2 regions of the Paenibacillus sp. FSL F4-0125 genome follow, and region 1 is predicted to be linked to the other one. Evidence: riboswitches for the same ligand, from Rfam matches in the RefSeq annotation. Region 1 holds a riboswitch; the other holds the start of a gene.
The links. A riboswitch is a leader RNA that binds a small molecule or an ion and turns the genes downstream of it on or off. The one in region 1 is predicted to bind glycine.
Positions count from the first base shown of each region.

Region 1 (7,383 bases):
GTAAGCGCTTTAAAATATATTCAAACCGTTTCGATCCTTCTTATTCAAAATCAACTATCTCCTCTTCCAACATGAAAAAATATGTTACTCTTACTGAGTACATGACTATTTATTCATTCTTATTGATAATAATTGTTTACTCTCAGAAATCTAAAGAAAAAGGGTGATACATCATATGGTATTTGCATTTCTGTGTATATTCGCACTGTACGCGGCAACTAACTATTATATCGCGAGAAAGATTTTTAAATGGCTGCAACATATATTTCCAAATGTAAACGGAATTATATATGGAGTCATCTACAGCTTATGTGCGTTAACAATCATAATTAATTTACTATTGTCCTCTTCAGCTATGACGACCGATTCAAGCATCGTTAACTTTTTGGGTCAATTCGGGGACTATTGGATGGGGATCTATTTCTATTTGCTCTTGCTATTGATCCTTTCAGATATAATCTTACTGGTTAGTAAGTGGGTTAAAATTATCCCCTCTCCTACACCAGCGCGTGTTATTTTTCATACAAGATCAGTAGTGTTAGTTCTAGTCATAGGGTTGGTGTCTTATGGGATTTATAATGCGAATCAGTTAAAAGAAGTCACTTATCCGATCCAAATTCATAAAAACACCTCATTAGATCATTTAAATATTGTTCTGATCAGCGACTTACATTTGGGCTACATAAATGATGTGAAATTTATTGAAGACGTTGTTGATCGTATTAATGGATTACAGCCGGATATTGTGTTAATGACAGGGGATATCTTTAATGGTAACTACTACGCGCTCTCTAATCCTTCCAAAGGAATGGAGTTATTAAGTACCCTTCAGTCCACCTATGGAGTTTATGCTTGCTTAGGCAACCATGATGCAGGACGATCATACGATGAGATTGTGAACTTTATAGATAAGAGTAATATTAAACTTCTAAATGATGAGCATGTTGTTATAGATAATCAATTCGTTGTTATTGGTAGGAGGGATTCATCACCGATTGGCAATCAAGGAACCCCTAGAGCAATTACTTCCGAAGTGATGAGTAAGATTGATACAAATATGCCCGTTATCGTAATGGACCATCAACCAACGAATATGATTCAATACGGAGATGACGTCGATCTAATCATTAGCGGACATACGCATCAAGGACAAGTATTCCCTGGAAACCTAATCACCAACGCTATGTTTACAGTAGATTATGGCTACTATCAGAAGAATTCGAACAGTCCTCATGTCATCGTTACATCTGGTGCAGGGACTTGGGGACCGCCATTACGCATTGGCACGAATAGTGAGATAGCACTGATTAAGGCTGAGTTTAAATAATATGATTTCTTGAAAAAAGCGGATAGTCTTAGGACAAGAATTAACGTCCTAGACTGCCGCTTTTTATTGTTTCACTCACTTCATTCTGACTTAGAATAGCTATCGGTTCCCCATATCCTCCTGCAGCGTAGTCTAGCGCTTATAAATACCTTCTTTTATACATCAAGGTAATCTGCCCCGCTATGTATTCCGCACTATATTGGCTGCCATCCTTAATCCACCACAAAATAATCCCAAGTAGTGATGCTGCAATTATATCAACAGAGACTACTTCTTTATTGGGGTCTATGTTTCTGGCGTTTCTTCGTTTTTCGACAGTATTCTTTAACAGGTTGGTCAAGTGGTTTTTGAAGCCTTTGTGCTCCATCAATACAGCAAAAACTTTCCGGTATTCATAAAAATAATTTAAAAATGTGACCAACTGCTCCTGTTCATTGCTGCTCTTCATTTGTAATAGCGGTTCAACCTTCATGGACAGGTCATCAAAGATTTCATGTACAATCTGGCGCAATAAATCGTTAATATCCTCATAATGCAAATAAAACGTAGCACGATTCAGTTCAGCACGGTTGGCGATTTTTTGGACGGTTAATTGAGAAATCTCCACATTGTCGGCTAACAATGAAAAAACAGCGTTCTTCAGCATCTTTTTTGAGCGAATGGCTCGTGGGTCAATTCTTTTATGTTCAGACATTTCATCCCTCTATTATCGTTTATATAGTATTTCATCAACTAATTTACCCATTCTGTCGATTAGTCGACATTTTCAATAAAATTGCAAATAGGAATACCGTTTAAATGCTGATATGATTTATTTTATCGACACTATGTCGAAAAAGCAATGAAGAGAGGCCTGCACCATGCAAGAAGACATTAAGAAAATAAATAAAGGAATCCTACTAACCATCCTAATTTTTGGTTGTTTCTTATCCACACTCAATCAGACACTTTTAAATGTCGCCTTAAGTAGGCTGATGGATGTCTTTGATGTTACGGCAACAACCGTACAATGGATTTCAACCGGATTTATGCTGATCAACGGGATTTTGATTCCAATTACGGCCTACTTAATGAAACGTTTTACAACACGTCAATTATTTATAAGTGCCATGTCATTTTTATTAATCGGTTCGATTATTTGTGCAGCGGCGCCGAGTTTAGTCTACTCTTAATCGGACGAATGATCCAAGCTGCGGGTGCTGGCATAATAATGCCGCTCATGATGAGTGTTGTGCTCGCCATCTTCCCCGTTGAGAAACGTGGCAGTGCTATGGGACTGCTCGGACTGGCGATGATATTTGCTCCTGCTATAGGGCCGACTCTTGCGGGATTTGTTGTCGAATACCATTCTTGGCGCTGGTTATTTATCGGCCTCATCCCACTTGTCATCCTTGTTATAGCGTTGGCATTCAAGTATTTAGTGAATGTATCTGAGACCTCTAAGTCGAAGCTTGATGTAGTAAGTGTTCTTTTATCAACCGTCGGATTCGGCCTGATCTTATACGGCTTCAGTAGTGCAGGCAGTAAAGGCTGGGACGATGCAATAGTGATTCTGACCTTAGGGATTGGGATTGCTGTAACGGCTGTATTCTGTATAAGACAAATCAAGTCTGATGATCCACTGCTAAACTTGTCTGTCTTCAAAAATAAAGTCTTTACGATGACGTCTCTTATTAACGTATTGATCACGATGATGATGTACGCAGATATGATTTTATTGCCTATTTATCTGCAAAATGGCCGTGGTTTCACAGCGTTTGATGCAGGATTGCTCTTGCTGCCGGGGGCACTTGTAAATGCGTTCATGTCGCCCGTCACCGGAAAATTATACGACCGTTTTGGTGCCAAGCCGCTATTCATTATTGGTTTACTCTTTATTATTCCATCTATGTGGGCGGTAACCGATTTGTCTCAATCGACAACCTATATGTATCTAATGATTCGTACCATTGGTCTCCGAATTGGATTAAGCTTCATCACTATGCCACTCAATACAGCCGGACTAAATGCGTTGCCCAAACAACTAGGTACGCATGGTACAGCAGTGAACAATACCGTTCGTCAAATTGCCGGAGCTATTGGTACTGCTGTCGTAATTACAATTTATACAGTGCAGGCAACAAGTCATGCGGCCACAGTGATGCAGAGCAATCCCTCTACTACTCCTGAAACCCTTAAATCCCTAGCATCCATTCTAGGGGCGAGTGACTCCTATTACTTCATGATGATTTTATCCGTTGCCGCTTTTGTTATAACATTATTTATGCCTATGAAGAGCAAGATCACGATTGAAAAGAAAGCAAACCTAGCTAGCGAAGAATAGACTCATAAAGTGGAACGTCAAAAGGACAGCTGCTCGCTGTCCTTTTGCATTATTCTCATAGCTATTTTCAGCTCACTAGCTTTAGTTTCAGCCCCGCATCCCCTAGTAGCCGCTACTTAATGTCTGCCTCACACTAGCTTAATTACTTTTCCCCTTCTTACCTCTAATCGAATACAGGATGAATAATAAAATAAACCAGATCGGAGTACACAATAAAGCCGGGCGTGTCTCTCCAGCGAACAGCATAATGATCAGTATTCCAGCGAACAAGGTTAAGACAATATAATTAATAGCCGGTGTGAACGGTGCTTTGAATTTGGAATTCATCTGTAAATCTGGCCGGGTTTTCTTGTACTTAATATGGCAGATGAGCACAATGCCCCACACCCATATAAAACAAATGGCGCTAATCGTTGTCACGATTCCAAAAGCCTGCTCCGGAATAAGTTTACTCAACAGAGCTCCTACAGATATGACAATTGTAGAAATGAATAACGAGTTACCTGGTACATGGTTTTTATTCAGTTTGCCCAAATGAGGAGACGCCTGGTTATTTCTACTCAAATTATAGAGAATTCGGCTTGTTGAGAACATCCCACTATTACAAGCGGAAGCCGCTGAGGTTAGTACAACAAAATTAATAATCCCTGCGGCAATTGGAATCCCTACTAAAGTAAAGGTTTTTACAAAAGGACTTTCTGCCGGACTAAGCTCCGTCCAAGGGTTAATGCATAGCAGGACGAAAAGCGCGCCGACATAGAAAAATAGAATCCGTAAAGGAATTTTATTAATTGCAGACGGGATATTTTTCTCCGGATCCGCTGTTTCCGCTGCTGATACACCCACCAACTCCACACCGACATAAGCAAATACAACCATTTGAAAAGAGAATAAGAAGCCTGATATGCCGTTCGGAAAAAAGCCCCCATGCTCCCATAGATTCCGTATCGTCACCGATCCTGCATCCGTCTTAAACCCTATGATCAGTAAAATGACCCCAAGACCAATCAAGGCGAGAATCGTAATTACCTTAATTAAAGCAAACCAAAATTCGAGTTCCCCAAAACTTTTTACAGTTAATAGATTAAGTCCTAATAACACGACTAGACAGGCTATGGCAGGAACCCATTGCGGGATATCAAACCAATATTGTACATATACGCCAACAGCGATGACATCAGCCATAGCCGTCATGATCCAGCAAAACCAATAGGTCCAACCGGTAATGAATGCGACCCGTGATCCAAGGTAGTCTTCAGCAATATCCGTAAACGATTGATAGCCCGCTTTAGATAATAGGAGCTCTCCCAGTGCTCTCATCACAAAAAACACAGCAATACCCACGATTAAATACGTGATCATAATAGATGGGCCTGCCTTCTCTATCGCCTTGCCTGATCCCAAGAATAATCCTGTACCGATGGTGCCGCCAATAGCAATAAGTTGAACATGCCGATTGGCCAGCTCTCTCTTTAATTCTGGTTGTACCATACCTAGTTCCCCCTTGTGAGTACAATAAATTGGAATAAAAAAGAGAGATTGGATGTCATCCAATCTCCCAGATCGTAAGAATATCAAATAATATTTGCCTACTGATGTCGATCAGCATGACAAATATATATTCAGTACTCTTCTGTCCTTTTGCCTGAGATTGTGAACCCTTCGGCGCCGCGGAATTTCCGCGGTCTCTCCAGAAGCTGCTCCAGCTAAAGTGTAATCCTTAGCCATCATAGCTCGTGAATTATGAAGTTGATAAAGCGGTAACGCAGTAAAGCTGTTCTGATATTCTAACATATTACTTCTGATGTGAGTGTTAATCTGTGATAAAAGTCTCAAGAATTTAAAGTAAGCCTCATGAACATACTACTTTTTGAAAAACAAAAAGCTAAAGGAGTATGCTAATGAAAGCCGCTGTAGTAAAACAATTTAAAGAAAAGTTAGAACTACAAGACGTACCTAAACCAAAACCCGGACACAAAGAAATCCTTGTCCATATTCAGGCATGCGGAGTGTGTCATACTGATTTGCATGCTGCTCATGGCGATTGGCCTGTTAAACCGAAACTGCCTCTTATTCCCGGACATGAAGGCGTTGGCATTATTGAAGAAATAGGTGAAGGAGTTACACACTTAAAGGTAGGGGACCGAGTAGGAATTCCGTGGCTGTATTCTGCTTGCGGTCATTGCGAATATTGTCTCACAGGAAGAGAGACCCTTTGTCTGGATCAGCAAAATTCCGGATATTCCGTAGATGGCGGATATGCAGAATATTGTGTGGCAGCTGCCGATTATGTAGTGAAGGTTCCTGATAATCTAAGCTTCATTGAAGCGGCACCTTTATTTTGCGCTGGCGTTACGACCTATAAAGCTTTGAAAGTATCAGGTGTAAAGCCAGGTGAATGGGTAGCTATTTTCGGTATCGGAGGATTGGGTCATCTAGGTGTACAATATGCAAAGGTGATGGGAATGAACGTAGTGGCCATCGACACTTCAGATGAAAAGATGGAGCTTGCGAAACAGCTTGGTGCAGACAAAACCGTAAACGCATTAAAAGAGGATGCGGCCGACTGGATTCAGAAAGAAATCGGTGGTGTTCATGGAGTCGTTTGTACAGCAGTGGCGAAAAAAGCATTCGACCAAGCCTACCGGGCCATTCGCCGCGGCGGTACCTGCGTCATGGTTGGGCTGCCTCCTGAATCCATGGATGTTCCGATCTTTGATACGGTTTTAAACGGTACAAAGGTAGTCGGTTCGATAGTCGGCACTCGCAAAGATTTACAAGAAACATTACAATTCGCTGCAGAAGGAAAAATCAAAACCATTATTGAGACACGTAAGTTAGAAGAGATTAATGAGATCTACGATCTTATGTTAGAAGGCAAAATCAATGGTCGAATCGTCCTTGATATGACGAAATGATCAAGAATCTAATTAGAAATTGTAACAATAAACCCGATAGAGAACACATTGATAAGTGTTCTTTATCGGGTTTAACCATACATTTCATAGAGATGATGTGTAAATTTATGCCTAATTATTAGTGTACTATTTTATAACTCTACCAGCTGAACCTTACCTAAGTTGAGCAGAGGATTATGATAGCAAATTAATTTTTTTGTATTATACTTCACATGCACCAATATTTTACAGTGATAAGCTTACTAGTATATGCCTTATACCACTTTAGGAGGTAATATAATGAGCAAATACGACGAAGCTATGATGCTGCTGGAAAAACAAGTCGGTAACAAGGACGGTCTGATCACTCTGTCCACCATCGCGCTGGAACCGGGGGCTAACGGCAAAAGCCGTCCTGCCGCCCGCATTGTGGACGCCTATTATGAGGACGGCGCGTTCTACACTGTCACTTACGCGACCTCAGGTAAGATGCAGCAGATCGCCCAAAACCCCGAAGTCGCTGTTTGTATCATCGTCGAAAACTTTACGGCCGATGGTATCGGTGAAAACCTGGGCTGGGTATGTGACGAAAAAAACGCCGAAATGATGACAAAGCTGCGTACAATATTCGCCGAGTGGTATAACGAGGCCAATAACGACGAAGACCCTAACACCTGCCTGCTGCGCATTCGCCTGACAAAGGGCCTGTGGAATGACGCCCATAAAGGGATCAGAAATGAGATTGATTTTATCAATAAGACGGCAATTTAATGAATGAAAATAGACATTTGATAGCAGATAATTTTGCTCAAAGGGAGTGTCCGCACACTTCCTTT
Region 1 is NZ_JBBOZJ010000001.1:6,548,171-6,555,553, forward strand. It holds gene NST74_RS29205 (metallophosphoesterase) at 176-1,327, shown strand; gene NST74_RS29210 (TetR/AcrR family transcriptional regulator) at 1,467-2,021, opposite strand; partial or broken gene NST74_RS29215 (DHA2 family efflux MFS transporter permease subunit) at 2,188-3,650, shown strand; gene NST74_RS29220 (amino acid permease) at 3,789-5,141, opposite strand; glycine riboswitch at 5,274-5,354, opposite strand; gene adhP (alcohol dehydrogenase AdhP) at 5,552-6,568, shown strand; gene NST74_RS29230 (pyridoxamine 5'-phosphate oxidase family protein) at 6,848-7,318, shown strand.

Region 2 (7,383 bases), 470 kb from region 1:
TTTCTCTTTCTTATTCATCTTGCCACCAACACCCGTAAGGTAATCCGCTTTAGACTCGGCAACCTTGGTTGCCTCAATGATGTCACGCACCTTTTTATTAATGGTGGTTGGGGTAATACCGTGTTTCTCATTATGGGCGATCTGGATGGCGCGACGACGCGATGTTTCGCTCATCGCTTTCTCCATCGAATCAGTGATTCGATCACCGTACATGATTACACGACCCTCGGAGTTCCGGGCCGCACGACCAATCGTCTGAATCAGCGAGCGTTCGGAACGAAGGAAGCCCTCTTTATCAGCATCGAGAATGGCAACCAATGATACTTCTGGTAGGTCAAGACCTTCTCTTAGCAGGTTAATCCCTACTAAAACATGGAATGTACCGAGACGAAGATCACGTAAGATCGCCATCCGCTCCAGCGTTTTGATATCAGAGTGCATGTAACGAACCTTAATTCCTATTTCCTTAAAGTAATCCGTCAGATCCTCCGACATCTTCTTCGTCAACGTGGTGACGAGTACACGTTCATCCCGTTCCACCCGTTCGCGAATTTCACTGATCAAATCATCGATCTGCCCCTCTGTAGGACGAACCTCAATGATCGGATCTAAAAGACCCGTTGGCCGGATAATCTGCTGCACCATAGTATCACAGTGTTCCATTTCATAGGGTCCAGGAGTCGCAGAAACGTATATAATTTGCTTCACCTTTTCTTCGAATTCCTCGAACTGGAGTGGACGGTTATCCAGCGCAGACGGCAACCGGAAACCATGCTCTACCAGCACCGTCTTACGCGCACGGTCACCGTTATACATCGCTCGAATCTGCGGAAGCGTTACATGGGACTCATCAATAATGATCAGCATATCATCCGGAAAATAATCCATTAATGTATACGGAGTTGCCCCAGGCTCACGGAAGGTCAGCGGTCCGGAATAGTTCTCGATCCCCGAACAGAAGCCCACTTCCTTCATCATCTCAATATCATAACGTGTTCGCTGCTCCAGACGTTGAGCTTCCAGAAGTTTACCTGCGTCACGAAGGACCGTTAAGCGATCTTCCAGCTCCTTCTCAATGTTGACCAGTGCCACTCGCATCGTTTCTTCCTTGGTAACAAAGTGAGACGCCGGAAAAATAGCGACATGATCGCGTTCCCCGATCAGTTCACCCGTCAGCACATCAATCTCAGTGATTCGCTCAATTTCATCACCGAACAATTCGACTCGAATGGCATGCTCACCCTGAGATGCCGGGAAAATCTCAACCACATCACCGCGTACACGGAAGGTTCCGCGTACAAAATTGATATCATTACGCTGGTACTGAATATCCACTAGTCTGCTCAAAATCTCATTTCGAGGCTTCTCCATCCCTACCCGCAACGACAAAAGCAAGCTTCCGTATTCCATCGGCGAACCGAGGCCGTAAATACAAGACACACTCGCCACAATAATAACGTCACGCCGTTCGAACAAGGAGCTCGTTGCGGAGTGGCGCAATTTATCAATCTCTTCATTAATACTGGAGTCTTTCTCGATATAAGTATCGGAGGAGGGAATATACGCCTCTGGTTGGTAATAGTCGTAGTAGCTGACGAAATAGTCTACCGAATTATGTGGAAAAAACTCCTTAAACTCACTCGCCAGTTGGGCAGCCAAAGTCTTGTTGTGCGCAATAACTAGCGTTGGGCGGTTTAATTTGGAAATGACTTGTGCAACGGTAAACGTCTTACCTGTACCCGTTGCGCCCAGCAGCGTCTGGTGCTTCTTGCCCTGCCGGATGCCTTGTAATAGTTCCTCTATGGCATGAGGCTGATCGCCCTGGGGTGTATACTCGGACTCCAATTCAAAAGTCTTTGTACTGACGACAATATCACTCATTTGCCCGTCTCCCCTCTATCGTCTAAACTAGATTAATATATTATAATTGTTGTCTGAATGTTCTCTCTCCATACGATGGCAAGCTAAAACGCCTTTGGCGTCTCTAAAAGACGTTAAGTGTTTGTGCGAGAATTATAAGGGTTAAAGTATAACGTGAAACTTATACTTCCTTATAATTAAAAAATATGGAAGATAAGAATATGTGTTCCCGTTCATTATACAGTGTTGATGAAATCGATGCAAACCATAATACATAGAAATGTTAGGAGCTTAAAGCATGGATATCACCTCAATAATCGGCCTATTGGCTGGACTGGCTGCGTTAATCGGCGGCTATCTCTGGGAAGGCGGAAGCCTCTCAGGACTGCTGCAGCTTAATGCAGCTTTGATTGTCTTCGGAGGTACATTTGCCGCCGTTATGATCAGTTTCCCGGCATCTAAGCTACGCTCCATCCCAACAGCACTGCGCATGGCCTTCGGCAGCAACCCTGATCGTGATGTAGAAAAAGCAGAAGAACTCATTTCAATGGCAACCGTGGCGCGTCGCGGCGGTGTGTTAATGTTAGAAAAACAAGCAGAAATACATCCAGATCCTTTTACACGCGAAGGTCTACTTCTGATTGTCGACGGCACTGACCCAGAACAGGTTAGGCAAATTCTTGAACTGGAAATGGACGCTAAGGAACTGAAGCATGAGAGCTACGCCAAAATTTTTGAAGCCGCTGGTGGGTATGCTCCTACAATGGGAATTATCGGGACGGTGATGGGTCTCATTCGTGTGCTAGGCAACCTTACAGACCCTTCAAATCTGGGCACTTCTATCGCAGTTGCATTTACCGCAACACTGTACGGTGTCGCTATCGCTAATTTAATATTTTTACCCATCGCTTCCAAAATTAAATCCCGCAGTCAAAGTGAGTTACATAGTATGGAAATGCTGCTTGTCGGCATTCTTTCTTTGCAGAACGGAGATCACCCCTTGCTCGTTCGTAAAAAATTAAACTCATTCATCTCAGACACGGACACGAATGACCGCGCAGAAACTAGAGGTCTTCTATGAGACAAAGATACCGGCGAAAGCGGCGTGTAGAGACTCGGGAAAGCCGCGACCGCTGGATGATTACTTATGCTGATCTAATTACACTTTTGCTTATATTTTTCGTTATATTGTATGCGATGAGCAGCCTGGACACGGACAAATATAATATTGTGACGGGCTCGTTATCCGAGACCTTCAAGTCTGGAAGCACTGTTCTTGACGGTGGGAATGGCATTTTAGATGCTGGGAAGACAACTGAGAGCAGACAGAACAGTGTGGACGGGAATGGTGGGAACGCAGCTGCAACTGCGAGACCGAATGATGGATCTGCTGAACAAACGGAGAACGAAGCACCTTCGGCACGTGAGCTGGCATTTCGAGAACAAGAGGCAAAGCTTGCTGAATTAATGGGTGTGATCACCCAATATGTCGAGGCAAATAATCTCGGAGAACAAATATTTGTTGCTGACAAACCACAAGGGATAGAAATCACCCTCAGTGACCGTTTTCTCTTTGATGCGGGTAAAGCTAATTTGAAATCTCCAGCCTTTCCTGCCCTTCAGCAGTTGTCTGGTTTATTCAAAGACATCGGCGCAAAGATTAGCATTGAGGGACATACCGATAATACGCCAGTATCTTCGGCTTCGCACTATAACGACAACTGGGAGCTATCAGGTGCTCGTGCGCTGTCAGTGCTGCGCTTTTTCTTAGATCATGAAGGGTTGAATCCCGACAATTTTCAATACGCGGGTTATGCTGATACCCAGCCCACAGCGGAAAACATATCAGCAGCAGGTAAGCAAAAGAACCGCCGTGTAGAGATCATTGTGCTGCGGCAGCTTCAAGAAGGTGAGTAAGTTTAGAACTAATCAATTATTGATAATTAAGCGTTAAAAATTGCAGCATAATAACAATTCAGAAACTGCTTAAAAATACTACCATAATAGAACCGCCACACTAATTACGGAAAACCTCCCTAATTATTTACTTATTATCTTATTCAGGCGCGTAATTAGGGAATTCCTCCCCGATTATTACTCTTTTTCGTCGGAAATAGTGGTTTTACCGAGATTTTTAAGGAGGAATTCCCTAAAAATCATATTTTCGCGCTAAAAACGTCTAAAATCAGGGAGGTTTTCCCTCATTTCATATCAGTAAATTTGATTCCAAGAAAATTTCCACAATTCCCAACAGAATCGAAGATCTAACGCAAAGTTATCCGATGCTCCCATAAGAAACACCAAACAGCAAGTCCCCAAATCACAGAAACTTGCTGCTACAAAAATCACACGCGATGAAATTAATATACAGTAAAAAAACCTTAATTACTCTCCTACCAATGCTCGGTATCCGGCTGCATCAAGCAAACCTTTTACAGCATCAGCATACTCTCCGTCTACTTCAATTTCAAAGATCCAACCTTCGCCATACGGCTTATCATTGATCAGCTCTGGACTTGCTTCTAATCCGTCATTAATCTTGGTAACCGTCCCAGAGACGGGTGAATACAATTCCGATACAGTCTTAACGGATTCGATACTACCTACGCTGTCACCGGCTGAAATGGCCGAGCCCACTTCTGGAAATTCCACAAATACGATATCGCCTAACAAATGCTGAGCATGATCCGTAATCCCAACACGTACTACGCGTCCTTCCACTTGCTGTGCCCACTCATGCTCTTCGCTGTAAAGAAGGTTATCTAAAACTTCACTCATTTCAAGCCGCCTCATTTCCAAATTGGAATTCTAAATTTAGTTATAGCCTAAGTGATCCCAGAGCATAATGTCAATATTACTAACAGTAAAATAAATTTGTCGTTTTTTTGACTTTTTCTTGTTGACAGCGCCCTCCTATACCCGTTTAATGGAGACATACAAGAAGAAACAACGATGTCGTCTTTTTATAGACGATAACCGTTTCTCGAAGAAATATAAGGATAATGTATAATGTGAAACATATACTTTCTTATATTTGAAACAAATACAGTTGCGGATGATGGCATAGGGAGAGACTGTCTCACTTGAAGACGGCGCCGAAGGAGTAAACCCTAACAGGGTGAATCTCTCAGGCAAAAGGACCTTTGTCGGACGTATCTCTGGAGAGCATCAGACGCAGGGCGAAGGTGCGTCAGGTCACCAACGGGGAAACTTGCAGGTTAGTTACGCAGGGTAACTCTCAGGTACAAAGGACAGAGCAGAAAGCGATTAGTGCATTTATGCATGATTGCTTCTGCCTGTCCTTTTTTCGTATGTAATCAGATCAAGGGGAGTGACGACATGGATGCTTTGAAAAGAACGCCTTTTTATGATCTCTATTCCGCTTATGCGGAATCCAGATGCATTGATTTTGGCGGCTGGGAGCTGCCAGTACAATTTACAGGTATCGTGAAGGAGCATGAAGCCGTTCGCCAGCAGGCTGGACTGTTCGATGTATCGCATATGGGTGAATTCATGGTGATCGGGAGCGGTGCAGAAGCCTTTTTGCAAAAGATGACGACTAACGATGTCAGCCGCCTCACCGATGGTTCGGCACAATATACGCTGCTCTGTTATCCAAACGGCGGAGTTGTAGACGATTTACTCGTGTATCGACTAAGCGAAGGTCGTTATATGCTCGTCGTTAATGCCTCCAACATCGATAAGGACTTTCAGTGGCTGAATGAGCACCTGACCTCTGAATTCGGTGAAGTCACACTCACTAATGTCTCCGATGAGACGCTTTTACTTGCCTTGCAAGGTCCGCTGGCAGAGACTATACTCGCGGAAGTTACTGATACTCCTATCTCAGCCCTCAAGACTTTCCACTTCATCGAACACGCTACCGTCTGCGGTGTAGAAGTATTGATCTCCCGTACAGGTTATACCGGTGAAGATGGCTTCGAAATCTACGCTTCGCTGGATGGTGCAGGAGCGTTATGGAACGGGCTTCTTGCTGCGGGTGCTCCTCATGGATTAACACCTGCTGGCCTGGGCGCACGGGATACCCTGCGTTTTGAAGCGAAATTGCCGCTGTACGGTCAGGAACTCTCAGCTGATATCACGCCGCTTGAAGCAGGATTGCAGTTCTTCGTGAAACTAGACAAAGCAGACTTCATCGGTCGTGATGCGTTAGTGCAGCAAAAAGAAGCCGGTCTTCCCCGCCGCCTTGTCGGCCTAGAGATGATTGATCGAGGTATTCCGCGCTCCCATTACCCCGTCTATGCAGACGGCGTTAAAATCGGAGAGGTCACAACCGGAACACAATCGCCAACGTTGAAGCGTAACTTGGGATTAGCTCTGCTTGATACAGCTTATAGTGAAATAGGTACAGAGGTTTACGTAGAGATCCGCGGCAAACAGCTTAAGGCTGTCGTGATTAAGGCCCCTTTTTACAAGTATAAACGCCTTTAGCGTCCATATAAGGACGGTGAGCTTTTAAGCGAGAAATAGAAGGATAAAGTATAGCCTGAAAATTCTACTGTCTTATATTTTAAAAAAGCCAAGGAGTGAAACCTTAATGAAGCACCGTTATCTGCCCATGACTGCACAGGACCGCGAAGAGATGATGGAAGCCGTCGGGATTCAGTCCATAGATGAGCTGTTCTCCGATATTCCTGAAGCCGTCCGTTTTCAAGGCACTATGCCGATGTCTGAACCACTCGATGAATACGCCCTGCTTCGTCACATGAAAGGTCTGGCTGACCGAAATGCCGACTTTGATTCTCACGCCAGCTTCCTCGGCGCCGGATTATATGACCATCACATCCCTGTGGTGATCAACCATGTCATTTCCCGTTCTGAATTCTACACTGCCTACACTCCTTATCAACCGGAGATCAGCCAAGGTGAGCTGCAAGCGATCTTCGAATTCCAATCCTATATTTGTGAACTAACCGGTATGAAAGTAGCTAATGCCAGTATGTATGATGGCGCAACCGCATTATCCGAAGCAGCAGTCCTCGCAGCTGGTGCTACCAAACGTAAAAAAATAATCGTCTCCCGCACCGTTCATCCTGAAGCACGTCAAGTACTACGCACATCGGCTAATGCCTGGGGTCTTGAAGTGGTAGAGATTGACTATAAAGACGGAGTTACCGATCAGGCGATGCTTGCTGAAGCCATTGATGGAGATACCGCAGCAGTACTGATGCAATCGCCTAACTTCTTTGGCTGCATCGAAGACCTAAGCTCTGTTGAGCCGCTAATCCATGCGGTTAAAGGATTGTTCGTCGTCAGTGCAAATCCGATTGCTCTTGGCGTACTTGAAACACCGGGTAAGCTTGGAGCCGACATCGTAGTCGGTGATGCTCAGCCACTCGGTATTCCAGCCTCCCTCGGTGGTCCAACTTGTGGATTCTTCGCCGTAGCGGAACATTTGATGCGCCGTATGCCGGGCCGTATCGTCGGTCAAACCGTTGACCGTAACGGTAAACGCGGCTTCGTTCTGACACTTCAAGCTCGCGAACAGCATATTCGCCGTGA
Region 2 is NZ_JBBOZJ010000001.1:6,081,443-6,088,825, forward strand. It holds gene uvrB (excinuclease ABC subunit UvrB) at 1-1,881, opposite strand, end outside; gene NST74_RS27190 (flagellar motor protein) at 2,159-2,941, shown strand; gene NST74_RS27195 (flagellar motor protein MotB) at 2,938-3,777, shown strand; gene gcvH (glycine cleavage system protein GcvH) at 4,246-4,638, opposite strand; glycine riboswitch at 4,916-5,013, shown strand; gene gcvT (glycine cleavage system aminomethyltransferase GcvT) at 5,200-6,312, shown strand; gene gcvPA (aminomethyl-transferring glycine dehydrogenase subunit GcvPA) at 6,419-7,383, shown strand, end outside.
Region 2: it holds a riboswitch for glycine, as region 1 does, so the genes downstream of both, gcvT (glycine cleavage system aminomethyltransferase GcvT) here and NST74_RS29220 (amino acid permease) in region 1, are expected to answer to the same signal.